4 regions of the Streptomyces sp. 1331.2 genome follow, and region 1 is predicted to be linked to each of the others. Evidence: riboswitches for the same ligand, from Rfam matches in the RefSeq annotation. Region 1 holds a riboswitch; each other region holds the start of a gene.
The links. A riboswitch is a leader RNA that binds a small molecule or an ion and turns the genes downstream of it on or off. The one in region 1 is predicted to bind cyclic di-AMP.

Region 1 (3,199 bases):
TCGGTGGCGTACGCGTGGTACGCCCGCAGGACGGCGGCGACGGCGTCGTCCCCGCTGCGGCCGACCGCGGCGTCGGCGAGCCGGCCGGCCAGTTCGTCGGTGACCCGGACGGCTATCAGCCGCCGCAGTTCGGCGAGCCCACCGCTGACGTGCTTGTACAGGGAGGGGGTGGCGACCCCGGCCCGGGCGGCGACGGCGGCCAGGGTGAGGGCGTCGGCCCCCTGTTCGTCGATGACAGCGAGGGCGTGGTCGACGACCTGGTCGGGGGTCAGTCCTACGCGGGGCATGGCTTCGGGTTCTCCGTGGGGAAGGTGGGGCGTCGGGCGGGCAGGAGCGCGGCGGTCAGCCGATCTCGGCGAGGAAGGGCAGCAGGGCGTCGGCGGTGGCCTGCGGGTTGTCGGCCATCGGGTAGTGCCCGGACCCTTCGATCATCGCCTTTCGCGCGTCGAGTGCCGCGGCCTGCCGGTCGGCGACGAGTTCGGGCTTCGGGAAGTCGGGGTCCTTGCTGCCCATGACGACCAGCGCCGGGCACCGTACGGCGGCGGTCCAGCCGGTCGGTGCCGAGTCCCCGGTGACGTACCCGCGGGTGGCGGTCTTGCGGCCGGGGGTGCGCAGTGCGGCGACCAGCCCGTTCACGTACTCGTCGAAGTCGGCGGGCTTGGCGCCGGGGAAGGCCATCCGGCGCAGGTAGAGGCCCCAGACGGCCGGCCAGTGGACGATCGCCGCGCCCATCAGCCCCATGACGCCGCGCATCAGGGCGTTCGGCCGCGGGCTCTCGACGAAGGCGTCGAGGAGGGCGATCCCGGCGACCCGTTCGGGCGCGTTGCCGGCGGCCTTGACGACGGTGGCCCCGGTGTACGAGCTGCCGACGAGGACGGCGCGGTCGATGCCGAGGTGGTCGAGCAGGGCGAGGACGTCGTCGGCGAGGGCGGCGGGGCCGTAGTCGTCCCAGGTGATGGAGGACTCGCCGAAGCCGCGCAGGTCCATGGTGACGACCCGGTGGCCGGCGGCGACGAGCAGCGGGCGGAGGTGCCGGTACGCGGCCCGGCTGTCGAGCATGCCGGGGAGCAGGACGACGGGGGTGCCGTCGCCCTGCCGGGTGTCGTCGAAGGCGATCCGCCCGCCGGGGACGGTGAGGTACTGGGTGTTCGGGGTGCCGGTGCCGTTCATGGTGGGCCCTCCTCGGTCCGCCGCTGCTGCGAGCTATCGGCGAGTGCTGCCGATAGCCATAAAGCTAAGGCTAATAGCCTTAGCCGTCAAGCGCGCCGGAGCCGGAATCCCAGGACCCTCGCCCGCCTCAGGCTCCCTCGACCCGGAACGGGTCGTGCTCGCTGAGCAACTTCTCCAGCCGGGCCTGGTCGACCCGGTTGACGATCTCGTTCGACTCGTGCCGGTCCCGGATCACCTTCGCCAGCGTGAACGCAGAGGTCACGGTGTAGAGGAGGCCGATCCCGAGGAAGGCCCGGGTCCAGCCGTCGACCGGCAGGTAGGCGATCCCCACGGCGAGGGCGGTGCCCGACAGGGCGAAGGAGAGGAGGGCCTGGACGTAGTACGCGGCCGTCGTGCGGTGCTGCATCGGTTGGCTCATGGCGTCAGGATGCGGCTGCCGGATCGGGTCGCACATGAGTAGGAGTACTCAGCTGGAGTGCTCAGGTGGAGTGCTCGCATTGAGGGGTCGTTCGTTGACGTCTGATCACCTGCTCCCCAGCGGTCCCGGACGGATGGCTTGGAATCAGAGCCTCCTAGGATTAACGTTTGATAACGCAGCGCGGTTGTCAACGCCGTACCCAGACGGCACCGTGCGCCGTCGCCTAATCCCGCCGGCCGGCCTCCGGGCAGGCCAGGGAGCCGGGGAACCACGTTCCTTGGGGTGAATCGGCGGGGCCCCGGCCCGGCCGTAGGAGACCTTCCTGCTCCGAACCCGTCAGCTAACCCGGTAGGCGCGAAGGAAGGAAAGGAGCGCGCCTCCGTGGCGTCGACGCACACCCCGGCACACCCGGCCGGCCCCGCAGCCGGTACCCAGCTCCTCGACCACCCCGGCGCGGACGGCCCCGAGGCCTACGGCCCGGAGGCCGAGACCAACCGCCACCGGATGCCGCGTCAGGCCCGCGGAGCCTCCCCGCTGCTCGGCGTCACCGCCGTCGCGGCCACCCTCGGCGCCACCGGCTTCGCCTCCGCCACCCCGGCCGCCGCCCCCGCCGTCGAGGCCCCGGACGAGGCGCCGGTCGTCCTCGCCGCCGACCCCGGCCTCGCGCTCGCCGCCCGCATCCAGCAGCAGGCTGACAGCCAGCGCACCGCCGCCGAGGAGAGCGCCCGCGTGCAGGCCGCGCAGGAGGCCGAGGCCAAGGCCGCCGCCAAGGAGGCCGAGGCCAAGCGCGCCGCCGAGGAGGCCGAGGCGAAGGCCGCCGCCGCCCTCACCCTCCCGGTGAAGGACTACCGGCTCTCCGCCCACTACGGCCAGAGCGCCCGCTACTGGGCCAACCTGCACACCGGCCTGGACTTCGCCGCCGACACCGGCACCCCGGTCTACGCGCTCGGCCAGGGCACCATCACCTCGGCCGGCTGGTCCGGCTCCTACGGCTACCGGATCGTCGAGACGCTGCCCGACGGCACCGAGATCTGGTACTGCCACCTCTCCTCGATCATCAAGGGCTCCGGCAAGGTCGCCTCCGGCCAGCAGATCGGCAAGGTCGGCGCGACCGGCAACGTCACCGGCCCGCACCTGCACCTGGAGGTCCGCCCCGGCGGCGGCGCCCCGGTCGACCCCGAGCCCTGGCTCGAACAGCGCGGCCTCACCCCCTGACACCGGGGACGCACGGGAGCCCCCGACCGCCGGCAACCGCCGTACGGCCGGGGGCTCCCGCCTCAGCGCCTCTCTCCACAGCGCCTCACTCCTCCGCGGGCAGCTGCGCCAGGTACGCCTCGATCTCCTCCCGGCCCGGCTCCGGCGCCAGCTCGGGGAACTCCTCCACCAGCAGCCGCGGCAGACCCGGCACCGTCCACTCGCCGAACAGGTCGAGCGCCGCCCCGGCCGCCGCCTCCTCGAACTGCCCGAAGTCCCCGGCCAGTTCGTCCGGCATCGGCCGCCCCTGCGCGGTCAGCTCGGCCAGGTTGCGGTAGCTGCGCCGCATCAGGCCCTGCTCCAGCAGCCGCCGCGCGCCGTCGGTGGCCATGCCGACCGACAGCAGCCGGCCCGGCC
Region 2 (3,199 bases), 2.1 Mb from region 1:
CTGTGGCCGAGACTCGCCCGGAAGAGCTGGCAGGCGGTGCTCGGCCGGATCGGTGCGCTGCTCGCCACCCAGCTGGCGGTGCTCGCCGCGCTCGGCCTCGTCGCGAACAACTACTTCGCCTTCTACAGCAGTTGGGGCGACCTGCTGGGCACCGGTGACACCGGCCCGGTGGTGATCCACAACAAGGCGGACGCCTCCGGCCGCCTGCTGGTGGAGACGATCGGCCACGCCTCGGTCAAGGGTGGCGGCGCGATGGGCCGCGAGCCGGGCCAGTCCGGTGAGATCCGCAAGGTCCGGATCGACGGCGCGGTCAGCCGGCTGTCCACCGAGGGCTACGTCTACCTGCCCCCGCAGTACTTCCAGCCGGAGTACGCACAGAAGCAGTTCCCGGCCGTGATCGTGAGCACCGGATTCCCAGGAATCGCCGAGAACCTGATCACCCGCTTCAACTACCCCGGCGCGGCGCTCAAGCTGCTGCAGGAGGGCCGGATGCAGCCGACCGTCATGGTCCTGGTGCGTCCCTCGCCCGCCCTGCCGCAGGACACCGAGTGCGAGGACATCCCCAACGGCCCGCAGTCGGACACGTACTTCACCAAGGACGTGCCCTCGGCGATCCAGGCCAGCTTCCGGGTCTCGTCCGATCCGCAGGCCTGGGCCTTCATGGGCAACTCGACGGGCGGCTACTGCGCGCTCAAGCTGGCCATGCGCCACCCGGACGTCTTCCCGACCGCCGTCGCCCTCTCCGCCTACTACGACGCCGCCGACGACCCGACCACCGGCGACCTGTTCGGCGGCAGCAAGCAGCGCCGCGACGAGGCCAACCTGATGTGGCGGCTGAAGAACCTGCCGCAGCCGAAGGTGTCCGTGCTGCTGGCCGGCACGAAGAAGGGCGACGGCAGCTACCGCCAGGAGACCGAGGCCTTCGTCGACGCGGTGCAGAGCCCGATGAAGGTCTCGTACAGCATGCTGGAGAACGGCGGCCACAACTTCGAGACGTGGAGCGCGCTGCTGCCGTCCTCGCTGGAGTGGCTCTCCCAGCACCTCAAGGTGCCGAACCAGACCGTCTGAGCGTCCTCGGGCCGTTTCAGGCTCAGGCCACCTGCTCCAGCGTCCCGGCGTGCAGCTCGCCGACCCGGCCGCCCTCGCCCTCGAAGGTCCAGAAGGCGCGCACCGTCAGCTTGTCGAGGTCCATCACATGGCTGACGGTGATCCCGCTCTGCTCCGTCCAGCTGACGAAGTAGACCTTCGGCGCGACCTCGGCGACGTGCAGCCGTACGTCCTCCCACTGGCCCGCGGACTCGCCGAGGCCCTCCCAGCGCAGCCGGGTGCCGTCGGCCGAGTAGGTGTTGCGGAAGGCCGCGCCGTTGTCGGCCCGGAAGAGGTAGGTGCGGCCGGCGAAGGCGGGCAGGGACGCGGTCATGGTGGGGCGGCTCCTCGTTTCCGGGTTCGGTGCTCTTGTGCACTGCGGAAGATCTCCGGCCTCCAATTTATCCGACCGGGTGCACTCGGTCAGATCTTTGCCACGGTACGGTCCGCCACCGCCGCGTCCGGCCGACACCCCCGGCGGCCTCGACGAGACCACCGGCGCCGCGCCCCGGCCGCGGGACTTGATCAACTCGCCCGCCACACAGTGTCGTTGATCGACACCACTGTGAGCTGCACGACAACCGGCCCGAGGGAGTTGTCCGTTCACGTACGGCCTGCCTAGCCTGCAACGGTCGTCCGCCCACGCGGACCCCGCCGCCGGGACGCCGAGTCCTGTCCACCCGCCGGCGGGTCACCGAGCACCGGAGCGGACAGGAGCGGGGGAACCAAGGTCGGCGCCCGGTCCGTGCGTTCCTCGTACGGCCGTGGCTAGGGGTGAAGCCGCTCCACAGACGGCCGGGCCAACTGCAGCCCGAACCCGACAGCTAACCTCGCAGGCGTCGCAGAGGTCACCCCATGCCCCAGCCTGCCGCTGCCCGGCGTCGTGCGCCGCGCCACGCCCGCCCCTCCCACCGCGGCCGCAACGCCGCCCTCGCCGCGACCGGCGCGCTCGCCATCGGTGGCTCCGGCCTGTTCGGACTGCCGTCCGTCACCGGCGCCCAGGCGGCCACCGCGCCGACCGTCACCCAGGACCGCCTCGGCCCCGCCACCATGGTCGCGGGCCAGGCCACCACCGCCTCGCTCGGTCTGCACTCCTCGGCGTGCTTCACCGCGAAGACCGTGGGCGTGGGTGTGCGCGACGCGCGCGGCACCAACCTGGACTTCCCCGGCAACGCCTCCAACGTGCAGATCTGCCCGAGCGGGGTGAACTTCACCAGCGGTGCGCGCACCCTGCCCGCCGGGACGTACAGCCAGTTCGGCTTCTGGCAGGACCTCGGCGGCGCCTGGCACAACCTGCCGGCGCAGCAGCTGGTGGTCTCGGCCTCCGGGACGGCCACGCCGACCCCGTCCCCGACGGCCACGCCGACCAGCACGCCGACCGCCACCCCCAGCGCCACGTCGACCCCGAGCGCGACGCCGACCCCGAGCGCGACGCCGACCCCGAGCGCCACGGCTGCCCCGACCACCCCGGCGCCGTCCTCCCCGGTCGCCGGCAAGTCGCTGACCTGGTCCGACGAGTTCACCAGCCCGATCAGCTGGGGCCAGCGCTGGGTCGGCGACAAGAGCACCGCGTACAAGTACGGCAACCACAACCCGGACGACAACAAGCTGGACTGGCTGAACAAGAACAACGTCAGCGTCGCCAACGGGGTCGCCACCTTCACCGCCACCTCCGGCGGCCCGGCCCTGGAGAACGGCAAGCAGTCCTGGAACACCGGATTCCTGACCACCGAGGGCTCCAGCGAGGGCTTCCAGGTCAAGACCGGCGACTACGCCGAGACCCGGGTCAAGCTGCCCGCCGGCAGCGGCGCCTGGCCGGCCCTGTGGACCTGGAAGAACGGCAACGGGGAGATCGACTCCTTCGAGTACCACCCCGACAACCCGAACCTGCTGGAGCTGACCAACCACGTCAACCCCGGCAACCCGAAGTACTACACCGACGCGAGCGCCATCGCGAAGGACCAGTGGGTGACCATCGGTACCTACTACGGCGCCACCTCGGTGGACTGGTACGTCAACGGCGTCAAGGTCTTCTCGGACGGCAAGGGCGTCGGCGCCACCTGGTCGGCGTACCTGATCCTCAACCTCTCGGTGTGCGCGGGGCAGTACCACC
Region 3 (3,199 bases), 380 kb from region 1:
GCAGCTGTTCACCTGGGAGTTCGCCGCCGATCCGTACCCCGCCTACGCCTGGCTGCGCGAGCACGCCCCGGTGCACCGGACGACGCTGCCGAGCGGGGTGGAGGCCTGGCTGGTGACCAGGTACGCGGATGCCCGGCAGGCGCTCGCGGACGGCCGGCTGTCGAAGAACCCGGCGCACCACAGCGAGCAGGCGCACCGCACCGGCCGGGTGGGCATCCCGGGGGAGCGGCAGGCGGACCTGATGACCCACCTGTTGAACATCGACCCGCCGGACCACACCCGGCTGCGCCGGCTGGTGTCGAAGGCGTTCACCCCGCGCCGGGTGGCCGAGTTCGAGCCGCGGGTGCAGCAGCTCACGGACCGGCTGATCGACGGCTTCGCGCAGCGCGGTTCGGCGGACCTGATCCACGAGTTCGCGTTCCCGCTCCCCATCTACGCGATCTGCGACATGTTGGGCGTGCCGGCGGAGGACCAGGACGACTTCCGCGACTGGGCCGGGATGATGATCCGGCACGGCGGCGGTCAACGCGGTGGCGTGGGGCGGGCGGTGAAGCGGATGCGGGCGTACCTGCTGGAGCTGATCCACCGCAAGCGCGCGGACCTCGGGGACGACCTGATCTCGGGCCTGATCCGGGCGAGCGACCACGGCGAGCACCTGACGGAGAACGAGGCCGCGGCGATGGCCTTCATCCTGCTCTTCGCCGGCTTCGAGACGACGGTGAACCTGATCGGGAACGGGACGTACGCGCTGCTGCGCAACCCGGAGCAGCGCCGCCTGCTGCAGGAGTCGGTGGCGCGCGGCGAGCGGGGGCTGCTGGACACCGGGATCGAGGAACTCCTGCGCTACGACGGGCCGGTGGAGCTGGCGACCTGGCGGTTCGCGACGCGGCCGTTGGCCATCGGCGGGGTGGACATCCCGGTGGGCGATCCGGTGCTGGTGGTGTTGGCGGCGGCGGACCGCGATCCGGCCCGGTTCGCGGACGAGAACACCCTGGACCTGGCCCGAACGGACAATCCCCATCTGGGGTTCGGGCACGGCATCCACTACTGCATCGGCGCCCCGCTGGCCCGTTTGGAGGGGCGTGCCGCGCTGGCCACGCTGCTTTCCCGGTTGCCCGATCTGCGGCTCGCGGAGAGTCCGGAGAATCTGCGCTGGCGGGGTGGTCTGATCATGCGTGGGCTGCGGGAACTTCCGGTCGAATTCACGCCGGAGAGCCGGTCCCCGCACGCGCCGCCGGCGGCCTCGACACGCTGACGCGGTGTCGCCGACGGGCCCTCGACGGCGGTATGAACGCCCATCAAACCGGACATAGCGACGCCGTTGGTAGGCGATCGGCCACGCGCCGTAATTTCTGTGTGATATCTGCGATATGAGCTTGTGATCGGTCTGATGTTCTGTCTACTCTCCCTGGAGTTCGCAGCTGCGGACCTCGTGCGCGGAACGCCGAATCCTGCCCGCCGCGTCACGGGAAACCGACCAGAACCCTGGGCAGGGGCGGGGGAACCAGGTTTGTTGCCGTCCTCCCACGGCTTGGGGTGAAGCCGCCCGAGCGGAATCTTTTCCGCACACGGCGGCCGGGCCACCTCCCGGTCCGAACCCGACAGCTCACCTCGCAGGCGTGCGGAGAGGGACCTCTTCATGCTGCTCGTTGGAACTGGCCGTCACCGTCGTCGTACCCAGGCCGAGAAGGCCATCGCCGTCGCCGGTGTGGCCGGCGTCGGACTCGCACTGCCGCTCCTCACCGCCACCGGCGCCTCCGCCGCCCCGGCCTCCACCTGGGACTCCGTCGCCCAGTGCGAGAGCGGCGGCAACTGGAGCATCAACACCGGCAACGGCTTCTACGGCGGCCTGCAGTTCACCTCCGGCACCTGGAAGGCGTACGGCGGCACCGCGTACGCGCCGCAGGCCAACCAGGCCAGCAAGGGTCAGCAGATCGCCGTCGCCGAGAAGGTGCTCGCCTCGCAGGGCCCGGGCGCCTGGCCGGTCTGCTCGCAGAAGGCCGGTCTGACCAAGGGCGGCGCCCCGGCCTCGGTGGACACCTCCGCGGACGCCAAGCCGCAGTCCGCCGCCAAGCAGCAGACCCCCCAGCAGACCGCCAAACCGCAGGCCGCGAAGCCCGCCGCCAAGTCGGCCCAGAAGCCGGTGCAGCAGTACACGCCGAAGCACGCCGCCCCCCAGCAGGCCGAGAAGCCCGTCGAGCAGTCGGCGCCGCAGTACACGCCGAAGCACGCCGCTCCCCAGCAGGCCGCGCCGGCGTCCGGCCACGACTACACCGTCCGCTCCGGCGACACGCTGTCGACGATCGCCGCCGCCCAGGGCGTGTCCGGCGGCTGGCAGGAGCTGTACGCGCAGAACCACGCCACCGTCGGCGGCGACCCGGACCTGATCCTGCCCGGCCAGGTGCTGCACCTCGGCTGAGCCGAGCCGCCCGGGCCGACCCGCCCGGGCCGTCCCCCGGCGCGACGCGCGGAGGGAGCCGGTACGTCCGGCCCCCTCCGTCCGCGTTCGTCGGCCTCGTCCGCCCCGGTGCGACGAAGCTGGGACAAGCAGGTGAACTACCGGTGCGTAGCGGGGCCACACGCTGAGACGGAACCGAGGCCGACGTGGCCCCGGGAGCCCGGGCGGCTAGGCTCTGGTCCGTAACGACTCCGCAATCGTCCCGCCGACAGCACCAGCGTCAGCCGGACCTGCTTCCGCAAGGAGATGCCTCGTGCCGTCCATCGATGTCGTCGTAGCCCGTGAGATCCTCGACTCGCGCGGCAACCCCACGGTCGAGGTCGAGGTCGGCCTCGACGACGGCAGCACGGGTCGTGCCGCTGTCCCGTCGGGTGCCTCCACCGGTGCCTTCGAGGCGCTGGAGCTGCGCGACGGTGACAAGAACCGCTACTTCGGCAAGGGCGTCGAGAAGGCCGTCCTGGCCGTCATCGAGCAGATCGGCCCGGAGCTGGTCGGCTACGACGCCACCGAGCAGCGCCTGATCGACCAGGCCATGCTCGACCTGGACGCCACCCCGGACAAGTCCTCGCTCGGCGCCAACGCCATCCTGGGCGTCTCGCTGGCCGTCGCGCACGCCGCCTCCGAGGCCAGCGACCTGCCGCTGTTCCGCTACCTGGGCGGCCCGAACGCGCACGTCCTGCCGGTCCCGATGATGAACATCCTCAACGGCGGCTCGCACGCGGACTCCAACGTCGACATCCA
Region 4 (3,199 bases), 2.5 Mb from region 1:
GGCGCACAGCAGCGGGCCGATGGTGAGCGGGATCCGCGGGCCGATCCGCTTGCCGAGGCGCCCGGCGCGGGCCGACAGCGCCAGCATCAGCACCGTGATCGGCACCAGTGCGAAGCCCGAGACCAGCGGCGAGAACCCGGAGACGATCTGCAGCTGCACCACCAGCAGGAAGAAGACGCCGCTGAATGCCGCGTACACGCACAGGGTGACCAGGTTCACGGCGGTGAACAGCCGGGAGGAGAACAGCCCGAGGGGCAGCATCGGCTCGACCGCGCGCCGTTCGACGGCCAGGAACACGGCGCCGAGCAGTACGCCGATCGCCCCGGTGGCCCAGACCACGGGGGACAGGCCCTCCCCGGCCGCGGTCAGCGCGTAGGTGAACGCGCCGAGCGCGAGCGCGGCGAGCACCGCGCCGAGCACGTCGAAGCGGCCGGTGGCGCTCTCGTCCCGGCTCTCCGGTACGGACCGGGTGGTGACGGCGATCACGGCGGCGGCGAGCGGCAGGTTCAGCAGGAAGATCCAGCGCCAGCCGGGGCCGTCCACCAGCCAGCCGCCGAGGAAGGGGCCGACCGCGGCGGCCACCCCGCCCAGGCCGGACCAGAGGCCGACAGCCGCCGAACGGTCGTCAGGATGGAAGACCGCCTGGAGCATGGCGAGCGAGCCCGGGGTGAGCAGCGCCCCGCCGATGCCCTGGACGGCGCGCGCGGCGATCAGCACCTGGATGTTCGGTGCGGCGGCGCAGGCCGCGGAGGCGACGGCGAACCAGACCACGCCGATCAGGAAGACCCGGCGCCGCCCGTAGCGGTCGCCGAGTGCGCCGCCGAGCAGGATCAGGCCCGCCAGGGTGAGCAGATAGGCGTTCAGCGTCCATTGCAGGGACGCGAGGGAGGCGCCGAGGTCGGCGCCGATGCGGGGCAGGGCGACGTTCACGACGGTGCCGTCGAGCATCGCCATGCTGGAACCGAGCACTGTTGCCAGGAGTACCCAGCGACCCTGTGCGGTGCCCAGGCGCAGGGTGCCGGCTTCGGAGGTGGCCACGGCCCGATCCTGCGCCCCGTGGGGCGTACGTGACAAGGCTCACCGGAGGGCGTGTCCGTCGTTGACGCTCGGTGGGTGGGGGGTTGCGCAGCGTCGTGGAGTTCGGCGCAGGGTCGTGGATCAGTGGCGCGGGGTGAATGGATTGTGTACGGATCGTGCGGCGCGACGTGCGGAGGGTGACCGGGGGGTGGGGGATGGTTGCCCGTTCAAGAGATCGACATTGCTTCACCCGAACGGATGGGTTTTAGTTCAGCGACCGCCCGGCCAGCCCGGACGGATCCACCGGGTGGAACGCCGAGTCCTGCCGCTGCCCGGTGGCTCGCACTGAACTCTGTACGGCAGGAGCGGGGGACCCACAGGTAAGTCGCCGGACCGGAGTTCGCGCCTCAGGGCGCGGGCGTCCAGGGCCGGCTCGGGGTGAAGCCGCGCATGCGGCCGGGCAACTCCAGCCCGAACCCGACAGCTCACCTCGCAGGCGTCGGAGAGGAAACTTCCATGCCTGCTCAGGCTCGTCGTATCACCCTGCCCCGCGCCGCCCGCATCGGCATCGCGACCGCCGTCACCGGCGTCTCCTTCGCCCTCCCGCTCGTGACCGCGATGAACGCCCAGGCCCACACGGCCCCGGTCGCCCCGGTCACCCAGGCCGCCGCCGGCACCGAGGCCAAGCCCGCCGCCGGCACCGAGGCCAAGCCCGCCGCCCAGGCCGCCGCCGCGCACGAGAGCTACCGCGTCGTCAGCGGCGACACCCTGTCCAAGATCGCCGACGCCAAGCGCGTCGAGGGCGGCTGGCAGGCGCTGTACGAGCAGAACCGCTCGGTCGTCGGCGCCAACCCGAACCTGATCTTCCCGGGCCAGCAGCTCGCGATCGCCGGCCACGCCGCCGCGCCGTCCGCGGACGCCGCCCCGGCGAAGCCCGCCGCGCCGGCCACCCAGGCCGCCGCCAAGCCGCAGGCCCAGCTGCAGGTCACGACCGAGGTCGCCAAGCCGTCCGCCCCGGTGCAGACCCAGGTGCAGACCGCCGCTCCGGCCCCGGCCGTGACGGCCGCTCCGGTCGCCGCCACCTCCGGCTACGTCGCGCCGCTGGCCCACCCCGTCCTCGGCGAGGCCTACGGCGTGGCCGGCTCGATGTGGGCCTCCGGCCACCACACCGGCCAGGACTTCGTCGCCTCCACCGGCACCCCGCTGCGCGCCGTCGCCAACGGCGTCGTGGTCAAGGCCGGCAACGGCGGCGCCTACGGCAACGAGGTCGAGATCAAGCTCGCCGACGGCAAGTACGCCCAGTACGCGCACCTCTCGTCGATCGGCGTGTCGATCGGTCAGACCGTCACCGTCGGCCAGCAGATCGGCCTCTCCGGTGCCACCGGCAACGTGACCGGCCCGCACCTGCACTTCGAGATCCGTACCGGTCCGGAGTACGGCTCGGACATCGACCCGGTCGCCTACCTGCGCGCGCACGGCGTCGCGCTCTGACCTGTCGGGGTCTCAGGAACCACCGCTGCTGCGGAGCGAATCGATCCTCCGGGATGGTCATGTCGGGTGACCGCTCGACCGGGTGATCGCCGCACGGCGGACATGGGCGCGGGACACGCCCAAGGCCGGCCCGGCTCGCGGGACACAACCCCCTCGCGAGCCGGGCCGGCCGCTGCCGTTTTCCGGCCTTCGGTGGCTGTGGCGTTCGGTGGCGTTCGGTGGCTGTGGCGTTCGGCGGCTGGCGTTCGGTCAGCCGCGGTGGGCGGGCTGGCCGTACCGGGCGGCGGACAGCAGGTCGTGCATCCGGTGGCCGAAGTCCTCGGTGTCGCGGGCCGGTTCGGGGAAGGCCAGGCGGACGTCTCGGTGGCCGTCCGGGTGGTCCAGGCGCAGCACCAGGCCGTGGCGGTCCAGGGCGAGCGGGCGGACGTCCGGGGTACGGGCGAGCAGGGCCGGGTCGAGCAGGCGGGTGAGCACGTCGAAAGCGTCGGCGTGGTCGTCGGCGAGGTGGGTGAGCAGTGCGGCCTCGTGCCGGGCCAGCGGGTCGGCGGTGGCGCGGGCGAGGTCGGCGGCGGTGATCGCGCCGGTGCTGTACGGGGTGGCGAGGACGGCGTGGGCGACGTCCACGTGCAGGTGGACGGTGAGGCCGTCGTCGGCGAGGTGGGCCAGGTGCAGCCGGCCGGCCAGGGTGAGG

Region 2: another riboswitch for cyclic di-AMP. It lies ahead of CRP52_RS05225 (glycoside hydrolase family 16 protein); the one in region 1 lies ahead of CRP52_RS14220 (M23 family metallopeptidase).
Region 3: another riboswitch for cyclic di-AMP. It lies ahead of CRP52_RS40465 (LysM peptidoglycan-binding domain-containing protein); the one in region 1 lies ahead of CRP52_RS14220 (M23 family metallopeptidase).
Region 4: another riboswitch for cyclic di-AMP. It lies ahead of CRP52_RS03760 (M23 family metallopeptidase); the one in region 1 lies ahead of CRP52_RS14220 (M23 family metallopeptidase).

What each region holds. Positions count from the first base shown of each region.
Region 1 covers NZ_OBMJ01000001.1:3,363,386-3,366,584, reverse strand. The annotation lists gene CRP52_RS14235 (TetR/AcrR family transcriptional regulator) at 1-287, opposite strand, end outside; gene CRP52_RS14230 (alpha/beta fold hydrolase) at 343-1,170, opposite strand; gene CRP52_RS14225 (YiaA/YiaB family inner membrane protein) at 1,298-1,588, opposite strand; cyclic di-AMP (ydaO/yuaA leader) riboswitch at 1,799-1,957, shown strand; gene CRP52_RS14220 (M23 family metallopeptidase) at 1,970-2,803, shown strand; gene CRP52_RS14215 (hypothetical protein) at 2,889-3,199, opposite strand, start outside.
Region 2 covers NZ_OBMJ01000001.1:1,220,119-1,223,317, reverse strand. The annotation lists gene CRP52_RS05235 (alpha/beta hydrolase) at 1-1,068, shown strand, start outside; gene CRP52_RS05230 (MoaF-related domain-containing protein) at 1,091-1,420, opposite strand; cyclic di-AMP (ydaO/yuaA leader) riboswitch at 1,776-1,940, shown strand; gene CRP52_RS05225 (glycoside hydrolase family 16 protein) at 1,942-3,199, shown strand, end outside.
Region 3 covers NZ_OBMJ01000001.1:2,982,513-2,985,711, reverse strand. The annotation lists gene CRP52_RS12555 (cytochrome P450 family protein) at 1-1,255, shown strand, start outside; cyclic di-AMP (ydaO/yuaA leader) riboswitch at 1,466-1,634, shown strand; gene CRP52_RS40465 (LysM peptidoglycan-binding domain-containing protein) at 1,640-2,419, shown strand; gene eno (phosphopyruvate hydratase) at 2,712-3,199, shown strand, end outside.
Region 4 covers NZ_OBMJ01000001.1:866,422-869,620, reverse strand. The annotation lists gene CRP52_RS03765 (MFS transporter) at 1-1,038, opposite strand, end outside; cyclic di-AMP (ydaO/yuaA leader) riboswitch at 1,351-1,531, shown strand; gene CRP52_RS03760 (M23 family metallopeptidase) at 1,534-2,508, shown strand; gene CRP52_RS03755 (DUF2470 domain-containing protein) at 2,758-3,199, opposite strand, start outside.